2 regions of the Enterococcus sp. M-BR2 genome follow, and region 1 is predicted to be linked to the other one. Evidence: predicted binding sites of a transcription regulator. Region 1 holds the regulator's gene; the other holds the start of a gene.

Evidence for each region. Region 1 encodes HrcA, which represses chaperone genes, less so after heat shock. Its sites were predicted from a motif close to TTAGCACTCNNNNNNNNNGAGTGCTAA; they were not measured.
Region 2: groES (co-chaperone GroES) is a predicted target of HrcA. The motif match lies at 5,638-5,664, and genes of this name have one in related genera.

The regions. Positions count from the first base shown of each region.
Region 1 covers NZ_CM152743.1:587,347-598,845, reverse strand. Annotated here, with positions in the region: gene AC1F25_RS02960 (NAD(P)-binding domain-containing protein) at 1-379, opposite strand, end outside; gene AC1F25_RS02955 (dihydrodipicolinate synthase family protein) at 383-1,291, opposite strand; gene AC1F25_RS02950 (CdaR family transcriptional regulator) at 1,650-2,750, shown strand; gene AC1F25_RS02945 (hypothetical protein) at 2,799-3,737, opposite strand; gene AC1F25_RS02940 (ATP-binding cassette domain-containing protein) at 3,740-4,366, opposite strand; gene dnaJ (molecular chaperone DnaJ) at 4,719-5,885, opposite strand; gene dnaK (molecular chaperone DnaK) at 6,036-7,865, opposite strand; gene grpE (nucleotide exchange factor GrpE) at 7,916-8,479, opposite strand; gene hrcA (heat-inducible transcriptional repressor HrcA) at 8,573-9,616, opposite strand; gene hemW (radical SAM family heme chaperone HemW) at 9,850-11,016, opposite strand; gene AC1F25_RS02910 (hypothetical protein) at 11,032-11,259, opposite strand.
Region 2 covers NZ_CM152743.1:1,662,014-1,673,512, reverse strand. Annotated here, with positions in the region: gene AC1F25_RS08165 (YycH family regulatory protein) at 1-804, shown strand, start outside; gene AC1F25_RS08160 (two-component system regulatory protein YycI) at 805-1,674, shown strand; gene AC1F25_RS08155 (MBL fold metallo-hydrolase) at 1,729-2,538, shown strand; gene AC1F25_RS08150 (NAD(P)-dependent oxidoreductase) at 2,639-3,268, opposite strand; gene AC1F25_RS08145 (PTS sugar transporter subunit IIC) at 3,438-4,736, shown strand; gene AC1F25_RS08140 (CPBP family intramembrane glutamic endopeptidase) at 4,813-5,475, opposite strand; gene groES (co-chaperone GroES) at 5,699-5,983, shown strand; gene groL (chaperonin GroEL) at 6,035-7,660, shown strand; gene AC1F25_RS08125 (PTS sugar transporter subunit IIC) at 7,992-9,398, shown strand; gene AC1F25_RS08120 (hypothetical protein) at 9,481-9,753, shown strand; gene AC1F25_RS08115 (LacI family DNA-binding transcriptional regulator) at 9,768-10,691, shown strand; gene AC1F25_RS08110 (MerR family transcriptional regulator) at 10,807-11,499, opposite strand, start outside.

The DNA of each region.
Region 1 (11,499 bases):
CTTTTGGTTCTCCTCCAGATACCGGCGCATCTAAGAACTCTACTCCAAGTCCTGCAAGCTTTTCTGCAAATCGCTGACTAGAAACAGGATTAATCGAACTCATATCGATTACGATCTTGCCTTCACTGATTCCAGCGGCTATCCCTTCTTCTGAAAACAATGCGGCTTCCACATTCGGAGAATTCGGTAACATAGTAATTACGATATCTGATTGATTTGCTAACTCCTGACTATTTTTTGCTGTTGAAGCTCCAGCTGCTGCAACTTCATCCATATTCGATTGATTGAAATCATAGCAGATAACCTCATAACCATCTTTTATTAGATTTTTTGCCATTGGTTTACCCATGATTCCTAGTCCTACAAATCCGATTTTCATTTCTTATTCCTCCATATCTCGTTTATTTATGATTTTTTCAAGTACTTCAGACATTTCTTTCTTTAATTGATCGGAAGACGTCGTGTTCGGTAAAATACTTGCTCCAACATCTAGTCCAATCAAATTACAAGCATCTTTTGTAGCTATTGGAAATGATGCACGGTCAAACATATTCCTAAATTCTGTCAATTCAAATTGCGCGTTTCGCGCGGAAGACAAGTCGCCAGTGCAATAATGTTCATAAATAGAGACGACTAATTCAGGGACAACATTCGCTGTAGATGCAACTGCGCCGACCGCCCCATAGACAAGAGATCCTAAAATCAAGGTGTCTCTTCCAGCCATTACTTTGAACTCCTCATTCTCAGTACGTCGAATATATTCTGCTGTCAAATGTACATTCCCACTACTATCCTTAATTCCAACAATATTCGGATACTGGGAAAGACGAACGACCAAAGAAACACTTAGACTATATCCAACTTTTCCAGGATTGTTATATAGCAAAACAGGTAGATGAGGCACAGCCTTTGCAATCGTGATTATGTGTTGATACAATTCGTCATCTGTAGGAGAAATGAACATCGGTGGCAAGATCGATAAACCATCAGCACCGTTTTCCTCTGCTGTTTTTGCCATCAACACTCCTTCCTTCGTCGTGATCGATCCAATACCCATATAAACTGGTACACGTTTATTGGCTGATTTAACGATTGTTTGGAGACCTTTCTTTTGTTCCTCTTTATCAATCGCAAAAAACTCTCCGTTACTTCCAAATGCTAAAATACCATTGACGCCTCCTTGAATCACATGTTCAACCATTCGTTCTAATGGTGCAGTTTTTATCTGATTCTCTTGATTTACCGGTGTAACAATTGGGACGATAATCCCTTTGACTTTTTCAATATCCATGCATTCTCCTCCTAGGGATGTTCATCACAACATAAAAATGATTTTTTTCACAATCGTTTCTTCAATATTCATGCTACAAATCAATATCGCAATAATTATAAGAACGTTTTCATAATAAAAAGTATATATTTTCACAATGATTTAGGGTATGGTACAGGTAACAGAAATAATTCATCTTTTGATAAGATTATTCGTTATCCATCACAATTATCGATGATTTCTACAGGATAATAATCATTTTTTTTAAAAATAAATGTTATATTAGAAGTCTTGTTGATTTATTATTGAATTTCCTTTATATTTTTATGTAAACGTTACCTTTTGCTGTTTTACTGTATTTTCTTACAAGGAGAACTAGATGAACATCTCTAAACAATTAGCACGGAATATTGTCAAAAATCTCAAAGATGTACTAAAACAAGAAATCAACTTTATCGATACAGAGGGCATAATCATTGCAAGCACCGATGAGGAACGGATCAGGACCCTCCATGAAGGGGCAAAAATCGTTTTGGATACGAAAAAAGAAGTTTTTATCAGCGAAGACGGCCAATTCAAAGGAACGAAGCGTGGGATCAACGCCCCGGTATATTTTGAACAACATATCATCGGTATAATTGGACTGACCGGTGGAAAGGAAGTGAAAAAGTATGCTGAAATTTTAAAAAAAATGACAGAAATACTCATAAAAGAGGCATATCTGAAAGATTTTACTTTTCAATTAAGGGAGAGACATCGTCTGACGATCGAATCGCTAATGTTTCCTTTCAGTCATTTTGACTCTCCTCACTTGATCGAGCTTGATTTTTCTTCTCCATATTATGTAGTTGTGGGGCAACTTCCTGACAATCAGGAATTGTATCAAGAGCAGATCACCCCTTTATTAGAGTTACTTGAAAGGGTCTTTTCTTACTACAATCAGGCTTTGTTCACTGTACATAGGCAACAAATCATTATCCTAGTCAATCGCATTTCCAGAGCCTTATTGATATCGTTACTTGACAAAGTCCAGACAAATTTTGACAAATCGTATCAGTTACAACTGAACTTCGGAATTGGGTCGCTTTGTTATACAGAGCAGGAGACACCGCAATCTTTCCTTCATGCCCAGCATGCTTGTGAATGGATAACTTTCCATCAATCTGTGAACGAGATCCGCTTTTTTGAAGATTTAGACCTCGGGATCCTTTTACCAGCAATCCCATCAGGTCAACGATCATTATATGTAAACCGTATTTTGAAAAGCTTGACAGAAGAAGAAGTACATTTATTCAAGAAAACTTTGACATGCTTCAGTAAAAATAACGGAAGTATCAAAAAATGTGCAGAAGAATTATTTATTCATAAAAACACCTTGCAATATCGATTGAATAAACTCCATTCTCTCACTGGTTATAACCCTAGAAACTATGATGATTATCTTATTCTAAAGCTAGCTTTTTTGTTGATACAAATATGACGATTACAAAAAACCAGATGAACATAAGGTTGTCCGTCTGGTTTCTACTTATTTCTCAGTAGGACTGCTCCACATTCGTTGTAATTTTTCCATCGTCCATATATAAATAATGATGCCTATACCGATAATCACAATATATTCTATACCAAACTCAACCCGCGTCCCCGAATTGATCCTAAAAGTTGAAGCGTTTGTGTTAAATATTTTAGGATATAGATATAACAAAATATTCTTGAGATCATATTTTCCTAGTGGTGGCAAAAAAAGAAAATAACTTCCTAAGAGACATAGGCTGACGAAAGAATTCTTTACGACTGTTGTAAAATAATAACAAACTAAAAAGGAAAGAAATGCAAACCCCAATAGGACACTCAATTGAAGCGGCGCTTTCTCAAGATAAGATATTTGCCTAATTAACGCTTCATCGATTTGTGTCGATTTGTCAGCCTGAACAAAAAATCTTGAAAAAGACTGCAACATCAAAAATAAAATGAGGGAAGCAAGTATAAAAATAATTAAACTAAGAAACCCCGCTCCTATCTTATGACGATTGATTTGCCATTGAGAATCCAAACAGCGCCTGATTTTCATTGTATGGTATTTGATATCTGCATTTGCTATTACTATCCCGTATACCCCCGAAAAAAAAGGAAAGAGAACAAAAAACGAAGAAGACAATAATTGGTTGACCCCGTTTTGGACATTTAAAGCAGCAAAACTGGAATGATAAGCAACGTAATGATATTTCAACGGATTGTCAACTATTTCAGTATTTTCGTTCATACTGATAGAAAAAGGTTGTTCAAGTATTTCTTGGATCGTTTCACCCCTTGCCAAGGCTTCCTCTACATAATATTGGAAATGACGAAGATGACTTTGAATGAGCATTACTTGAGAAACGAACATCAAAGTAGAAAGCAACAATATTATTGAAAGAAAAAGGTAAAATATTTTCGAACGTCTTTGATAATAAAATTCAAAAAGCATTTTTACCTCCTTTTTGTTGAAATAAAAAAGCTGCGTAAATCCTCGGACGTGATAGGTTCTATTTTTCCGTTTTTTACATTTAATAACTCATCAGCCATTTCCAAGTAATATTCTTCATGACCACTTAAGATGACTGTAGCTTCTTTTTTCAGCTGAACCAAGCAATAAAGCAGCACTTTCCGATTCTTTTGATCTAATCCATTCAACACTTCATCTAATAAAACAACTCGCGGCGCAAGCAACAATAGCAATAGCAGCGAAAGCATCTTTTTTTCTCCCAGAGAATAGTTCTTAACTTTCACATACGATAAAAATGAAAGGGGTAAAAAATCGATTTTTTGTTTAGAGATTAGTTCTTTTATTTGCCGATTTTTTGTCAGTAAAATCAGATTATCTAATCCAGTTAGATTCAAGTAAAAAGGGGTAGAGTCAAAAACACAAAAACAACTACCTGTTTTTTCAATCGTTCCCGAGTAGCTATCAATACCGACAATGCAGCGAAATAAAGTCGTTTTGCCAATGCCATTATCCCCATAAAGATAATAGATTTTATTTTGATCAAATGTGAATGACAGATGATCAAATAAGATTTTTTGCCCAAATCGTTTAGAAAAATCAATAAGTTTCATAGACAAACTCCTGAATAGATTAGTACCATGTAGAACCACCATTACCATGTACTCCAACCATATACTTTTTTAATTTCTTCAATCAAAATGAACTAATTCAATCAATCGAGTTTTTTATTTATTTATATTTTACCAAAATATAGTAATGGCTCATTATCAACTTTTTATCAATATAGAAAGTGATAGCCATCCCCTTATTTCATTTCTTAGATTCCTTTTTCCCCTAATAAACGCTATTGAAAACTAGCATTACTAAGTGTTAATACATAAAAAAATAAAAGACTTACCATTTTTTCTAGAAATAGAAAATTTTGGTAAGTCTTTTTGACACTTGTGTTTTTTACTAGAAAAGCTACTTCCGCTTTTTCCCACCAAAAGCATCTTTGAATTTATCGAAGAAACCATCTTCTTGTTGTTCTTCTACTTTGATGCCGCCAGCTTCAGCGAATGCACGTAACGCTTCTCTTTGTTGTTCATTTAGATTTTTCGGCGTGATCAGTTTTACTTTGACATGTTGGTCGCCTGTTGCACCACCACGTAACTTTGGAGCGCCTTTTCCACGTAAACGGAAGTTCGTACCTGTCTGTGTACCAGCAGGAATCTTCAGTTTCACATCTCCATGGACAGTTGGTACTTGGACTTCATCCCCCAAAGCTGCTTGTACAAAACTTAAAGGCAATTCATAGTAGATTTCAGAGCCTTCACGGTCAAAGATATCACTTTCTTCTACACGGAAGACCACATACAAATCACCAAATGGTCCGCCGTTTTCTCCGGCTTCTCCTTGACCAGCTAAACGCATTTGTTGTCCTTCTTCTACCCCAGCTGGTACATTCACTTTGACTGAGTGAGCTTTCTTCTCATGACCTGAGCCATGACAGGTTGGACAAGGTTCTTTGATTTCTTTTCCTGTACCATGACAAACATCACAAGTTTGACGGCTCATCACTCGTCCAAGCGGTGTTTGGCGTTCTACATTGATCGTACCTGCACCATGGCATTTATGACAAGTAGTTGGTTGCGTACCTGGTTTTGCCCCATTTCCGCCACAAGTATGACAGATTTCTTCCCGATTGTACTTGATTTCTTTCTCTACGCCAAAAATTGCTTCTTCAAAAGATAAGTCGATCGTATATTGCAAATCAGCACCTTGACGAGGCGCATTGGGATCGACTGAACGACCTCCCCCTCCAAAGAACGAGTCGAAGATATCTTCAAAACCACCGAAGCCGCCGCCAGAGAAGCCGCCGAATCCACCAAATCCGCCACCAGCTCCACCAGCACCGTAATTTGGATCTGTACCTGCATGCCCGTATTGGTCATATGCAGCGCGTTTTTGCGGATCACTTAAAATTTCATAAGCTTCTGATACTTCTTTAAATTTTTCTTCTGCATCAGGTTCTTTATTGATATCAGGATGGTATTTTTTTGAAAGCTTACGATAAGCTTTCTTTATTTCATCTTCTGATGCTCCTTTTGAGAGCCCTAAGACTTCATAATAATCACGTTTTGTTGCCATAGGCTTTCCTCCTATTGGTTCTCATCATTTTCACGTCGCTTGTTATCATATCATATTTTGTTTGAAACAAAAACCGATACTTCAAACTATTTTTCAAAAGAAAAAGCCAAAGTAGCAACTTTGGCCTTCTCTCGAAATTCAGTGAACTGATTATTTATCGTCGCCATCGACTTCTTCAAAATCAGCATCAACGACATCATCTGCTCCGCCTTGAGCTGCTTCTGGGTTTTCTTGAGCTTGTTGTTGTGCCGCTTGTTCATATAGTTTAACAGTCAAGTTTTGAACGATTTCGTTCAATGCATCGCGTTTAGTTTTCATTTCTTCAATGTTGTTTGCTTCAACAGCGGCTTTCAATTCATCGCGAGCTGTTTCTGCTTTTTTCACTTCTTCTTCGTCTACTTTGCCTTCTAATTCTTTCAATGTTTTGTCCACAGAGAATAGCAATGCGTCTACATCATTACGTAGGTCAACTTCCTCTTTACGAGCTTTATCTGCTTCAGCGTTTGCTTCTGCATCTTTTACCATACGTTCGATTTCTTCGTCTGTTAGACCTGAAGAAGATTTAATCGTGATTTTTTGTTCTTTTTGTGTACCTAAATCTTTCGCAGATACATTTACAATCCCGTTTTTATCAATATCGAATGTTACTTCGATTTGTGGGATACCACGAGGAGCTGCTGGAATATCTGTCAATTGGAATCTTCCTAGTGTTTTGTTGTCAGCAGCCATTGGGCGTTCACCTTGTAATACATGGATGTCTACTGCTGGTTGATTATCTGCTGCAGTTGAGAACACTTGTGATTTACTTGTTGGGATCGTTGTATTGCGGTCAATCAATTTAGTGAATACACCGCCCATTGTTTCGATACCTAATGACAATGGCGTAACGTCAAGTAAAACAACATCTTTTACATCACCAGTGATCACGCCGCCTTGTATAGCAGCACCCATCGCAACTACTTCATCAGGGTTAACTGATTTGTTTGGTTCTTTTCCTGTTTCTTTACGTACTGCTTCTACAACTGCAGGGATACGAGTAGATCCACCGACCAAAATAACTTCGTCGATTTCTGATTGTGATAAACCTGCATCTTTTAGTGCTTGACGTACTGGTACTTTCGTACGTTCTACTAAGTCAGCTGTTAATTCATCAAATTTTGCACGTGTCAATGTCATTTCCAAGTGCAATGGTCCAGATTCACCGGCTGTGATAAATGGCAAACTGATTTGTGTGCTTGATACGCCAGATAAATCTTTTTTCGCTTTTTCAGCGGCATCTTTCAAGCGTTGTAACGCCATTTTGTCTTGAGATAAGTCAATGCTGTTTTCTTTTTTGAATTCTGCTACCATGTAGTCGATGATTTTGTTATCAAAGTCATCCCCACCTAGATGGTTGTCACCAGCTGTTGACAATACATCAAAGACACCGTCTCCTAATTCAAGGATTGATACGTCAAAAGTACCACCACCAAGGTCGAATACTAAGATTTTTTCGTCACGATCTGTTTTATCCAAACCATAAGCAAGAGCAGCTGCAGTTGGTTCATTAACGATACGTTCTACTTCTAAACCAGCGATTTTACCAGCATCTTTTGTTGCTTGACGTTGTGCATCGTTAAAGTAAGCTGGTACAGTAATAACTGCTTTTTCGACTTTTTCACCTAAGTAATCTTCTGCAAATCCTTTAATATATTGAAGAATCATTGCTGAGATTTCTTGAGGTGTGTATGATTTGCCTTCTACATCTACTTTGTAACCAGCTTCACCGATATGGCGTTTGATTGATGAAATCGTATTTGGGTTTGTTACAGCTTGACGTTTTGCCACTTCCCCTACTTGGATTTCTCCATTTTTGAATGATACAACAGAAGGTGTTGTACGGTTTCCTTCTGGGTTAGCGATGATTTTTGCTTCGTTTCCTTCTAGTACTGCTACTGCAGAGTTAGTCGTACCTAAGTCAATACCGATAATTTTACTCATAATTAACGTCTCCTTCTTTAATTGAAAGTGTAAGTTTTATATCCGCACAATTATTGTGCAACAATGACCATAGTTGGTCTTAACACGCGATCATGTAATTTATAGCCTTCTTGTAGTACTTCTACAATCGTATCGGCTGGTGTATCTTCAGTCGCTGGAACAGTTTGTACTGCTTGATGAAGATTAGGATCAAAGGATTCTCCTTTAGCAGGGATTTTCTCGATTCCTTCTTCTTCCAGTGCGTTACGTAAACTTTCCAAGACCATTTCCACGCCTTTTTTCAAGCTTGCTCCTTGATCATCTGACACTTCTGTGGCTAATGCACGTTCCAGATTGTCAATTGATGGAAGCAATTTTTTGGCTAAATCTTGTGAACGGTATTTTTGTAATTGCTCACGTTCATTTTTTCCTCGATTTGCCATATTTGCGATTTCCGCACGAGCCCGCAAATATTTATCTTCCATTTCTTCTAATTCAGCTTTTAATTTTGCTGATTCGAATTCTTCCGCTTCAACTTCTGAAATGCCTGAATCTTCTGCAGCTTCGACATCGATTTCCGGTTCTGGCTGAGCATCTGTCATTTCTTTATCTAGTTCTTCTTGATTTTCTTTCACGATACAGTCTTCCTTTCATTATTCAGTCAGCTGTTTGATTGCTCTTACTAAGAAAGAGAGAACGATCAGCTGCAAATAGCTTCGTTATTCACATTACGAGTTTGACAAGTCAAGTGATCGATAGTAATCAGCAAGCTTAGCTGCTAGTTCTCTTCGATAAACATCCACTAGACCAAACATCCGAGAATAAGGCATACTAGTCGGCCCCAACAAGGCTATTGTACCTCTTCCATGACCATCTATCTCGTAACTTGCTTGAATCATGCTCATATTCTGCAATAAATCATTACCTAATTCAGCACCGATTTTGATACGAATATTACTATCCATCGGAGTGATCATTTGTGTAAGTCCATCGGAGTCTTTCATAAAAGAAAACATCGATTTAAACTGATCAAGATCTTGACGGGGCTCATAATCCAAGAGATTCATTTGTCCACTGACATAAACTTTTTCTTCAAACACATGACCAAGAACGGTGTCAAACAACTGGGACATCCCTTCTGTGGTCTGGAAATATTTATGAAGAATCATCGGAATCTCTGTACGTAGTTTATGGTATACCGTCATCAGAGGATCCCCGACTAGACGGTCGTTTACAATTTGCACCATTTTTTCTAGTTCCTGACTTCCCATGTATTCGGGAAGAGTGAACACTTGGCTTTCTACATTTCCCATATCTGTCACGACAATCGCAATGATCCGTCGATTATTCAAGGGTACGATACGAAAGCCTGTTAGTCGGCGGTCTTTTATTTCAGGTCCCAACGAAAAAGTCGTATAACTTGTCAGCTCAGATAAGATCTCAGCAGATTGCTTAATGATCTCATTGATCTCATGAAATTCTCTACCTAAAGACTGACGTATCAGCAGCAGGTCATCTTCTGCTACGCGAGCAGGTTTTAACAAATGATCCACATAATAACGATAGCCTAAAGCAGATGGAATCCGCCCAGAAGAAGAGTGAGTCTTCAACAGCAACCCTTCATGTTCTAATGCCTTCATATCATTGCGAATCGTTGCTGAACTGGCCTTGACTCCCTCAGACATCAATGTTTTGGAACCAACGGGCACGCCACTACTCGTATAGTGTTGGATGATCAGACGTAAAATGTCGTTTTGTCGCTTTGTTAACATCTTCCTCACCTCTCATTAGCACTCATATATTCTAAGTGCTAATCCACTTATAAATATAGCAAGAAGCCCTTCTCCTGTCAAGAGAAAGACTTCATTTTTTAGCACTCTATCGTCCAGAGTGCTAATTATGAGCAATTGCTATAAATTCAGTTATATCAACGTTTCAATAGTTCTTTATTGTATTTTTGAACTTTTTTTATTTAAATTCCGATAAAAAACAAATATTCTTTAAACTATTTTTCAAACAAAAAACGCTCAAACACATTGTTTCCCAAAAAAGTCCCTCTAGGTGTCAAATAAATACGTTCTTCTTCATTAACAAGTAACCCTTCTTCCTCTAACTTCATCAACACATCTCCATACACCGATTCAATCGTTTGTTGATAGCGATCATAGAAGTGTTTTTTAGCAATCCCAGTTTTTTTTCTTAGCCCCAAGAACATTTCTTCTTCTATTTGATTTTTTCGTGTCAATTTTTCTTCTTCCAATACTGGGCGTTCATTGATTCGTAATGGACGTAAATAGTGTTGGATTGGTCCTTTGTTGCGATAACGAATATTTCCAAGATAACCGCTAGCTCCTGCTCCAAACCCAAAATAATGGTCATTGTTCCAATACATCAAGTTATGCTGCGACTCGTGTCCGGAAAGCCCAAAGTTACTTATTTCATATTGGTGACGTCCATGCTTTTCCATTGCTTCAATGGTCTCTTCAAACATTCTAGTTTCCGTTTCCTGATCAGGCAGTTCGAGTCTTCCTTGTCGTACCCAGTTCATGAACATTGTTTTGTTTTCTAGGATCAATGAGTACAAAGAATAGTGAGGCAGCTCCAAAGCCAAAGCTTTTTCCAAAGTATCCCGATACCCTTCTAGTGTTTGTCCCGGTAATGCATAAATCAAATCGATGCTTACATTGGTAAAATTTTCTGCTTTTAAAAATTTCATCGTTTGATACACATCTTCTGCGGTGTGTTTACGTCCAATTTTTTTCAGTAAGCGATTGTCAAATGTCTGAACTCCCATGGATAAACGATTGACGCCATAGTTTTTCATCACTTGAAGCTTTTCACGGGTCAAATCGCCAGGATTCGCTTCTACAGTAAACTCTTTACCATCCTGGAAAGGCAAGATCTCTCTAGCTCCTGATAACAATCGATCAAGTTGTTTAGCAGATAAAGAGGTCGGTGTTCCGCCCCCTACATAAAGTGTTTCCAAATTCGCTGTCGGGTGACTTTCCAGCATTAATCTCATTTCATTCAGCAGCATTTCCACATACTCATCTACCGGTTGCCCTTCTAAAAAAACTTTATTAAAGTCACAGTAATAGCAGATATGCTCGCAAAATGGGATATGAATGTACGCAGAAACCTTGTTTTCTGCGGGATTTATTGTTTCTATCATTGAACTTCTTTCTCCTTACGTCGAAAAGTCGTACCGATTTTCGACCTTCTTTAAACGGTGTGCAAGCACCAGCTCCTTGAAATAAGCCGCATGTTTATAATCTAAGAAGTCTAGTTCCAAAAATGCTTGCTTATTGTCATCGGAGCTACATGTGGCTTTCACAACCTCTCGATAAACGGTGTTCCCAAAGCTAACCTTCGGCATTAACTCAAAATCTGCAAAAATATGAAAAGCTATTTTCACAGATTCCTCCTTAAGTGCTCAGGTCACAACGCTTTGCTTACAACCTCTCATATACGCATACTAAACGTATTTGGCAAACAAATCCACTAAAAAATCCAAGAATCGACTTCTTGGATGATTTTTTTACGTTCATGATTCCTCCTAAACAATTTTATCCATATTTTGTCCATAAAAAAATCTAGTTAAACCTCTCACTTCAAAAGTTTTAACTAGATTCTTCTTATTATTTTTTTATAAAAA
Region 2 (11,499 bases), 1.1 Mb from region 1:
CTTGTATATGAAGCGAATATTTCATTGAATTGGGAGGATATCAACAAAGAATTAACAGCAAACGACACGAAATGGACAGAAATGTCAACAGAACCGTCGACGATCGACACCCAATATGCTACGAAACATTCAATCAAGTTGAAAAAGTATAGCTATATCCTTTCGCAGCAACCCTATACACTTTTTAGAAATGCTTTTTTCCAGAAACCAGATAGCGTGAAGAATAATGATGAAAGCAATGAATTGATTTTTTACGGTGGGAATGAAACGATGTCTATCCATTCGGAAACGCAAGTAGTTGATTTTCGAGGAGAGCTGCCAGAGAAAAAAGAAAATGCTAGTGTATTTTCTGAAAGTTTTCCCTATATTAGCAAATTAGGCAGTTCTTTAGGGAATCTCAGATATTTTGACCGCAGTGACAATACCATCGATTACCGGATCTTCGTGGAAGGCTTCCCGGTTTTTGGGACGGACAGCAGAGGACAAATTGGTGTGGAAGTTGGCGGTGAAACGAACGGTTCGGTGCAAGTGAATATCCAAACCAGTTTGAATACGATTCAAGTACCGATACCTTCAGATGAAGAAGTAGAACTTGCAAGTACGAATGAAATCATCCAGCAGCTGGAAGCTAAGGGAGCAGATAGCAACAAGATTGGTTCAGTAATCGTTGGCTATACATGGCAAAATGTTAAAGAAACGAATCGCGTCGTTGATCTCTTACCTGAATGGTATGTGAAATATAAAGATAACTGGTATTCAGCTAACGACCTTCTGGAAAAATTACCTGGATTGGAGGCGAATTAATTGGATTTTAAAAAAATCGAATGGATATTTTTCGTCGCTTTTTTAGGGTTGAATGTGTTTTTATTCAGCAGTTATCATGATGCGGTATACCAAGAAAACAATGTTATTCGTTCTGATCAGACTGAATCAATCCAAAAACGTCTGGCTAGTGACGATATCACTTATACGGGGAAGATTTCTTCTGAGAGCAAGCAAGGCTATTATCTTAGCGCGGAACAGACCAATCTTAGCACTTCATTAGCAAATTATCGCAAGGCTGGTAAAAGCGGATTGTTGGAAAGTGGCGTGTTTTTAGACGGCGATGTTTTGACAAAATCCTTATCCAGCTCAGAAGCTGAAAAGAACGTGATTGATCCAGATAAGATCCGCAGTTCTTTGGAAGATTTTTTAGCTAACAAAGACAATATTTTGTTCGGTAATGAGTATGTGTATACGAAAAACTTTTCTCATTTAGAAGAAGAACCACTAGAAATCCAAGCAAGCCAAGAGTATGAAGGTATTCCGTTCAATGATGATACAGCAAAAATCGTTCTTTCTTTAGAAAAAAACGATAACGATTATAGTATCACGAAATACATGCAGACGCATTTATCTGATATCGAACAGCTGCGTGAAAAGACGGAACTGTATACAGAAGAGGAAGCAATCAATACATTGTACATCAATAACAAAATACCAAGAGGATCAAAAATCTTATGGCGTCAACTAGCTTATTCCTGTATTCTGAAAGTCCGGGAAAAAAATGTGTATGTTCCTGTTTGGCATGTAGCGATTGAAACAAGTGATAAAGTGGTTCAAATCGAGAGCGTCAACGCTTTCAGCAATACGATCGTGACAAACAACACTGTACCAAAAGTGGAAGATCAATAAAAAAGCGAGTATAATGAAAAAAGTTTACAAAGTAAGAAGGGAAGTAGGAGTCAAATGGCTGAAGAAAAACCAGCTTTTAAAATCAGTATCCTAGCAAGTGGAAGTTCGGGTAATTCACTTTATATCGAAAGTGAAAAAAAACGGCTTTTGGTCGATGCAGGACTTAGCGGTAAAAAAATCACTTCCTTGATGGCTCAAATTGATCGGACACCGGACCAATTAGATGGAATACTTGTGACGCATGAACATCGAGACCATATACATGGTGTAGGTGTCTTAGCTCGTAAGTATCATTTGGATGTTTTTGCCAATCAGCAGACTTGGGAAGCGATGGAGCCACTGATTGGGAATGTACCAGTGGAACAAAAACATCTATTTGAGATGGGAAAAGTAAGAACATTCGGCGATATCGATATTGAGAGTTTCGGCGTCTCCCATGACGCAGCAGCTCCGCAATTTTATCGTTTCCATAAAGAAAACCATTCATTCGTCATGTTGACGGATACCGGATACTGCAGTGATTACATGCGAGGTGTCATTGAAAATGCCGATGGTTATTTGATGGAAAGTAACCATGATCTTGAGATGTTACGCATGGGACCTTATCCGTGGAATCTAAAACAGCGTATTTTAGGAGATAGAGGGCATCTTTCCAACGAAGATGGTGCACTTGTCATGACTGATGTGATCGGTAATCGGACCAAACGAATCTATCTTGGTCATCTTAGCAAGGAAAACAATATGAAAGAACTTGCTCATTTAACGATGGAAAATGTTTTGAAAGAAAAAGATTTTGGTGTTGGACATGATTTTGAAATCTATGATACAGATCCAGATGAAGCAACTGAGCTATTTTCGATTTAAACAGTGTAGTCAATAAAAAATAAAAACAGAAGATAAAATCAATCAGTGTTGGTTTTATCTTCTGTTTTTATTTTTTCAGATCATTGACAAAACAATCGTATTATCGGCTGACTACACTGATGTGCTGTTTTTCATGTTGTTTATCCAGTATCTCATCTACTAATGCAATCGCGTAATCTGCCATGCTGATCGTACTGTCGCCAGCAGCGTTTCTTTTTAAATAATCATCACTTAATAAATAAGTGCCTGAACGCTTGCCGTGTGGATCAAATAAAGAAGCTGGACTGATATAAGTCCACTGTAGATTTTTAGATTGTTTCAATTTTAACAATCCTTCGTACATATTGAAAGCTGTTGGATAGAAGGGTGCATTTTTAGGTACTTGGTCAATCATACGAGTCGTCTTTTCTGTATCTAAGAATAACGAAGAGGCACCCCCAACGACAATTAAGCGTGTACCGGTTCCTTCAAGTATCTCAATCAAATGGGACAAAGAAGTTTGATGCATTTCTTCTTTTCCTTTAGGAGCGTTGAAAGCATCAACGACAACATCAAAAGATGCAAGGTCAGTAGCTGTCAACTCAAATAAATCCTTTTGTATAAACGGAACATCTGATGGTAATTTTTCTGGATGACGCACAATTGCCGTCACATCTAAATCTCTGGATAATGCTTCGTCTAAAATAAATGAACCTGCATGACCAGTAGCGCCAATGATTGCGATTTTCATAAAAAAACCTCCTTTTTTATTCCTGTCCATTGTAAGAGGTTACTGGATATTCGTCAAAGAATCCGTTTTTTGAAAAGCTTAGTGCGCATTCCTTTCATGGTTCGTGATCATTGGGTATAGTTAAATTAAGAAAACTAGTTGATCAAATAGAAGATGAAGGAGATAAGAAATGAAAGAGTGGTTAGATCGTGCCTTTTTACCAATGGTAACATCTGTTGTGAATCTTAGACCCTTAACTGCTTTACGTAATGGAATGACTTATACGATCCCGATAATTATAGTTGGCTCACTGTTTTTCTTATTTGCTCATTTTCCTGTAGATTACATCGCTCAGTGGATAGATAAAACAGGATTTTCTATGTATTTTATACAAGTATACCAGGCTACATTTGACGTGATAGCCTTTTGGATCGTTTTTGCTATTGCGTATGCTTATGCAAAAGAAGAAAACATCGATCGCTTGCCAGTCGGGATGACAGCCTTGTCTGCTTACCTACTACTTATTCAGCCACTTAATGTTCAGGTAGAGATAGATAATATTTGGACAGGCGGTGAAGGGATACTAGGAGCAGTTGCTACTGGGCTCCTCATTGGATGGGGCTATGCACGTTTAGCAAGATTTGCGAAAGGGTGGAGGCAAAATGGGAAGATTCCTGAAAATGTTTGGCAGTCTTTTACTTCATTGATTCCAATACTTGCTATAGTCACTTTTACGCTTATAGGTTCAGCGGTTTTTCAACAGTTGTTCGGGATGACTGTCATTCAAGGAATATGGACGTACGTCCAACTTCCGATCCAATCGTTGATAGACACGTTATTCGGTGTGCTTTTATTAGGTTTTTTTGTCCCGTTTTTATGGCTATTTGGTCTTCATGGATCTGCGATGGTCAATGGGTTGGTTAGTCCGATCTTACAAGCAAACTCATTAGCAAATGCAGAAATCTTAGCCTCTGGAAAAGAATTGACTGTGGCAAATGGCGGACATATCGTTACTCAGCAATTTCTTGATCAATTCATGACTGTTACCGGAGCAGGTTTGACGTTAGGGGCTGTATTTTTTATGACGTTTTTTGCGAAATCCAGGAAATACCGAGAATTAGGAAAACTTTCACTTTTACCAGCCTTTTTCAATATCAATGAATCGATTATTTTTTCCACACCGATCGTGATGAACCCGATGATGGCTGCTCCTTTTATTTTCGCGCCGATCCTCTCAGGATTGATTACCTATTCCGCTTTATATTTTGGATTCGTTCCTTTATTTACAGCGGTCCAAGTTCCTTGGACAACACCGCCGATCCTCTCGGGTTTTTTAGTAGGCGGAGTACCTGCAGCGATTTTACAAGGTATCGTGCTGGCAATTAGTTTTTTCATTTATTTCCCATTTTTGAAAAAAATAGATTCTGCAAACTTCAAAAAGGAAAGACAGACAAAAAATGATGGAACAGCAGAAAAGATTATCGACTAAAAAAACAAAAATACTCCTGTCGCTTTAGATTGGAAAAATCACCAATCTAGGATGACAGGAGTATTTTTAATCATGTTTATACCAGTCCTTTTTGGACAGCTAATTGAACAAGAACAACTAATGTGTTCATTCCTACGTGTGTGATCATCGATGTCCAGATCCGACCAGTCGCTTTGTACTCTAGGCTGAAGAAGAAACCTAAGAAAAAGTAAATTAGCAAATGACCGTCATTATGAGCAAACGCAAACAGCAAAGAGCTGACCACTGCCCCAACCCAAAAATTTGAATACCGACTGATGATCCCCAGTATGCTGCGGCGGAATACGAATTCTTCCATGATTGGTCCGGCAACAGTTGTCGCCAAAATAAAAGCAGGTGCTTCCATGATCATCTGGATGATATTTTGTGTATTCTCAGAAGGGGTTGCTTCGCCAAACAATATAGATTCCAACATGACAGCGATGCTTTGCAGAATCAATGCGACAAAGATTCCAACTAATCCATAAATAACGATCTTTGGAACAGAAGCTTTTTTTACTGCTGATTCGATTGCTAACGGTTCACGTTGCTTAAAATAAAAAATAGCTAGGATAACTGCGCCCAGTATATACATGACTGCAGTTGCTGTGATCAATTCAGACGTAGATTTTACAAGTCCTATCGAAGCTAAGATCAAGGGTGAGATAAAAATTAGACCATAGCAAAAAATGCTGAGGAAACTATATTTTTTTAAAGACATGTAATTCCTCCTTTAAGGGATAACAAGCATGCAAGGCAAGCTTTTATCGATTGATTTTAATTATATCATAATTTCAATAAACAACTGTCAGAATAAAATTTCTTTTCTTTGATTTAAAAGCTTGCAAAAAAGAGGGAGAATGAGTATTATTAAAAATGTAGGTTAGCACTCGAAGGTTAAGAGTGCTAACGGATTAAAAAAAGAGTTATCGGAGGGATTTATCGTGTTAAAACCATTAGGTGATCGCGTCATTATCGAAGTCGCAAAAGAAGAAGAAAAAACTGTCGGAGGAATCGTTTTAGCTTCTGCAGCTAAAGAGAAACCCCAAACTGGGACAGTCGTTGCAGTCGGTGAGGGCCGTTTGTTGGAAAACGGTGAAAAAGTTCCTGCCGCTGTGAAAGCAGGCGACCAAGTTATGTTCGAAAAATACGCCGGTACAGAAGTAAAATACGAAGGAAAAGAATATCTGATCGTCGCAGGAAAAGATATCATGGCGATTGTTGAGTAAATTTTGAAGATAGAAAAAATAATCAAAAATAATCGATGAGGTGAATCAATCATGGCAAAAGAATTGAAATTTGCAGAAGACGCACGCGCAGCTATGTTACGCGGGGTAGATAAATTAGCAGATACAGTGAAAGTAACATTAGGACCTAAAGGCCGAAATGTCGTACTAGAAAAATCTTACGGCTCTCCATTGATCACAAATGATGGTGTGACGATCGCAAAAGAAATCGAGTTAGAAGATCATTTTGAAAACATGGGTGCAAAACTTGTATCAGAAGTAGCATCAAAAACAAATGATATTGCCGGTGACGGAACAACGACAGCAACTGTTTTGACACAAGCAATCGTTCGCGAAGGTTTAAAAAATGTAACTGCAGGTGCTAATCCTCTAGGCATTCGCCGCGGGATCGAATTGGCAACAAAAGCCGCAGTGGAAGAGTTGCATAATATCTCAACAGTTGTTGATTCAAAAGAAGCCATTGCACAAGTAGCAGCTGTTTCTTCAGGTTCTGATAAAGTTGGACATTTGATTGCTGATGCAATGGAAAAAGTTGGAAACGACGGTGTCATCACAATTGAAGAATCAAAAGGAATCGAAACAGAACTAGATGTTGTAGAAGGTATGCAATTTGATCGTGGTTACTTATCACAATATATGGTAACAGATAACGACAAAATGGAAGCTGTTCTAGAAAACCCATATATCTTGATTACAGACAAAAAAATCTCTAACATCCAAGACATTCTGCCATTGTTAGAACAAATCTTGCAACAATCACGTCCATTATTGATCATTGCTGACGATGTAGATGGCGAAGCATTACCAACGCTTGTTTTGAACAAGATCCGCGGAACATTCAATGTAGTAGCTGTAAAAGCTCCTGGCTTCGGTGATCGTCGTAAAGCAATGCTTGAAGATATCGCTATTTTGACAGGTGGTACAGTAATTACTGACGATCTAGGTCTAGAATTAAAAGATGCAACAATCGAAAACTTAGGAAATGCGTCTAAAGTTGTTGTAGATAAAGACAATACAACGATCGTAGAAGGTTCAGGAGAAAAAGAAGCCATCGAAGCGCGTGTGCAATTAATCAAAAACCAAATTGCTGAAACAACTTCTGATTTTGATCGCGAAAAATTACAAGAACGCTTAGCTAAATTAGCAGGCGGTGTAGCTGTTGTTAAAGTCGGTGCAGCTACTGAAACAGAATTAAAAGAATTGAAATTACGTATTGAAGATGCATTGAATGCTACACGTGCCGCAGTAGAAGAAGGAATGGTCTCAGGCGGTGGTACAGCTCTAGTGAATGTTATCAGCAAAGTTTCTGCTGTAGAAGCAGAAGGAGACGTGGCAACAGGTATCAAGATTGTTGTTCGTGCCTTGGAAGAACCAATTCGTCAAATCGCTGAAAACGCTGGTTATGAAGGATCAGTGATTGTTGATAAATTGAAGAACGTAGAACTAGGTACTGGATTCAACGCTGCTACTGGAGAATGGGTAAACATGGTTGAAGCAGGTATCGTAGACCCAACTAAAGTAACACGTTCTGCCTTGCAAAATGCCGCTTCCGTTTCTGCCTTGTTATTAACAACAGAAGCAGTCGTTGCAGATAAACCAGAACCAGCAGCACCAGCAGCTCCTGCAATGGATCCATCAATGATGGGCGGTATGATGTAAGAAAAGCACCTTGCTTATCTAGCGTAGCCCATTATTTGAGGAAGATAGATAAAAAAGTAGAAAAGGAAGCAAAATATTTCCTTTTCTACTTTTTTTGTATATCCATTCATAATAATCGTTATTTAAAGGGTATCATTTGCTTTTGCGAGTAGTTGGAAACTATACTATTTATAAAGGATTATGCATATTTTTTGAATTTGCATAGTTATTTATTTTATCTGCTAAAAACAGATAGCCAGATAGGAATAACTATGCTATATTTATAATATCATTATAATGTATGCGTATTCAAAACGGGGCTTCGGTAACAATAAAAACAGGAGGAGAAAAAATGAATGGATTAATGAGTTGGATGGAGAAGTATATTTTGCCAGTTGCAACGAAAATCGGGTCGGAGAAACACTTGGTTGCATTGAGGGATGCTTTTATTAGTACGATGCCAGCTACGATGGCAGGAGCAATTGCTGTTTTACTGAACGCATTTATGCGGGATTTTCCGAATACGTATCTAGGTGAAGGGAATGCGATCACGACATTTTTTACCCCAGTCATTGGCGTAAATGGATTGATCTGGAATGGTACTTTAGCTATTATGGCAGTGGTCTTTGCCTTATCACTAGGAGCGAATCTAGCGAAAGCCTATGAGGTCGATCCTGTCTCAGGAAGTATTGTTTCTCTGGTTGCGTTTATTATTGGCTTACCCGATGCAGCAACAGCGGTGTTGACATTGCCCGAGAAGCTTTCGCAAGACGCAGCAGATTTGATTACTTCTGCAGGTGGTGTGATTGCTGGAACGCCAGACGGAGGACAAACGTTATCAGTAGGCGCATGGGGCTATTTTAATTTTGGTAAATATATGGGTGGGTCTGGTTTGTTCACTGCTATGATCTTTGGATTTATTTCTGTCATTATTTTTGCGATTCTGATCAAGAAAAAGATCATCATACGGATGCCGGATGCTGTGCCACCTGCTGTAGCAAGAGCTTTTGCGGCGATTATTCCTGCATTAGTTTCTTTATACGTCGTTGGTGTGATTAATTATATCTTTAGACAAACAGCTGGTGAGCCGCTGATTGACTGGATTTCTGAAGCCATACAATCTCCTTTGATGAACTTGTCACAAGGTTATGGAGCGGTCTTTATCATTGTTCTTCTTGTGCATGTTCTTTGGTTTTTTGGTCTTCACGGCACAAATATCATGTCACCTGTTTTGCAGACCTTATATGGTACCGCGATGGTCGAAAACACGAATGCCTTTCAAAATAATGAGCCCATCCCTTTCAAATGGGTGGCAGGTTCTTTTGAAGCTTTTGTCTGGCCGGGAGGAGCTGGAGTCACGCTGGTGTTGATAGTTATGATTTTATTTTTATCTAAACGGGCAGATTATAAAACGGTAGGAAAGTTAGGGATTGCACCAGGAATCTTCAATATCAATGAACCAGTGATGTTTGGTCTTCCTGTTGTGTTGAATCCGCTGTTGATGATTCCGTTCATCTTGGCACCTCTTGCGACTGCAACGATCGCCTATTTTGCCACGATGGCCGGGCTTGTTCGTCCGGTTGTAGTAAATGTGATTTGGGTCATGCCAACGATTATCAGTGGATTTTTAGCTACTGCGGGAGATTGGCGAGCCATCGTTTTAACAATCGTTAATTTAATAGTAGCTGCTTTAATCTGGGCGCCATTTATTTTAGCAGCAAACCGCTTAGATCCAAATTTAGGTGAACCAGAGGAATAGAATTTTTCTATTGCAAAACAAACTCCTTGATATGAGACGCGTTTCATACACTATACTCAAAGTATCAAAAGGAGGGCTTGCAATGAATACCTATGTAGAGATAACAGATGGCACAACGAACAAATATTTTTATGCGTTTGTCGAGTTTAAGGGATCCATATTAACGTTGTACAGTTTTCAAGGGCTGAATAAGAATATAGTAAAAGAAATACCAATGAATGAAATCGAAACGTTGACAAAAGATATATATTGGGGTGGACAGCGGATCAGTTTTTCTCATGATGGAAAAATGTATCAGTTTTTTGAATGCGGTCCAGCTGTGGTAGACTATTTACAAGAAAATCTTTTTGTATAGGTGGCGAAGCAGCAGTGGCAAATATTCGAGATATCGCAAAGCTCACAGGTTATTCAGTTTCTACTATTTCACGTGTGATCAATGGACATCCATATGTAGATGAGGAAAAAAGGAAAGAAATACTTGCGGTCATGAAAGAAGTCGATTATATCCCTAATGCAAAAGCCAGACAGTTGAGTTATGGAAAAACGAAAAGTATCGGAGTAATCTTGCCTTATACCAACCATCCGTACTTTGATCAGCTGATCAGTGGGATCATTGAAGAGGCGTTTGACTATGATTACAAAGTGACGCTTTTACCGACGGGTTATCAGAAAGAAAAAGAGCGAAGCTATCTTGAAGAATTTGCAGCTAAAGCGTTTGATGGATTGATCATCACATCTCGTGCCAATACACTAGAAGATTTGCTAGATTATCAAAAATATGGTCCTCTAGTTTTTTGTGAAGAAATCAAGGAAAAACAGGCAAGTTGCGTCTTTATTGATCGAGAACAATCGATTACAGAAGGTCTTTCTTATTTGAAGCAGCAAGGGGTAAAACGATTGGGCATCACATTGGGGCGAAGTGGCAGGCTGAGTTATAATTCAAAGATTACTTTGCAACTATGTCGTCGACTTTTTCCGTTTTTTGATGAGTCACTTGTTTTTTGGGATTGCATAGATGCAGAGAAAGGAAAACAAGCAGGTATCTTTTTTAAAGACCATAGAGTTGATGGGGTCTTTACAAATTCGGATATGGTCGCAGCAGGCATCTTGCAAAGCTATCTGCAAGATAAGGTACCAGTGGTGATTGGACGCGATAATTTGCTGATCAGCGAGCTTCTTGGCTTTCCAACGATTGATCACCATCTGGAAGCTTGCGGAGAAATGGCTTTTCAATTGTTTCTTACAGAAAAAAAGGATAAAGTGAAAATACCTTACACGTTTATTCAGCGCTGAATTTTGGCAAAACACTTGTAAAAAATGAATCAGACACCAAATGTTAGTATAAAAAATCTAACTTTGGTGTCTGATGTTTTGTTGTTCGGTCGTTTTTGTCGGATCATGTAAACTGTTATGCCTTTTTTTGGATGATTTCATTTAATGCTTTTGCTGCACCATGACCACCTCGTTCGTCATAATATGCAGTGAATCGTTCATCGGCTTCGTACATCATCCCTAATCCTTTATGCGCTTCCGGCTGATATTCAGACCAGCTGTAAGATAACCACTTCTTATGAGCTTGAAAGATGCGATCTGCTAAGTTTTCATCTGTAGGAGCTTGTAAATAAAGAGTGAGATCAGCTAAAATCTGCTTTTCAACAGTTTGCATTTCTTCATACGTTTCTTTATCCATATTCATCCATTTTTCGTTGGATGCTGTAACCTTTTCTTCCCCGTATTTTTGTCGAATCTCTTGTCCATAAGTTTCTTCATTTTCTTTCAATTTTTGTTGTTTGAACCCTTCAAATTTTTCTTTATCACTCATTTTTCTTCCTCCTTCGTATCTATCAAGTGTTTGTTGGACAGTTGCCAAGAGGATGTCGATTTGTGCCCGTTTTTCTAGAAGCATCTGCTGATGTTCGATTAAAGCTTTCTGGTGGTCAAAATGCGGATTATCTAAGATTTCTTGAATATCCTCCAACTTGAATGCCAACATTCGATAAAATAAGATATGTTGCAGACGATCGACTTCTTTTTTGCCATAAATCCGATAACCTGAGGAATTGATCCTAGCTGGCTTTAGCAGTCCAATCTCATCATAAAA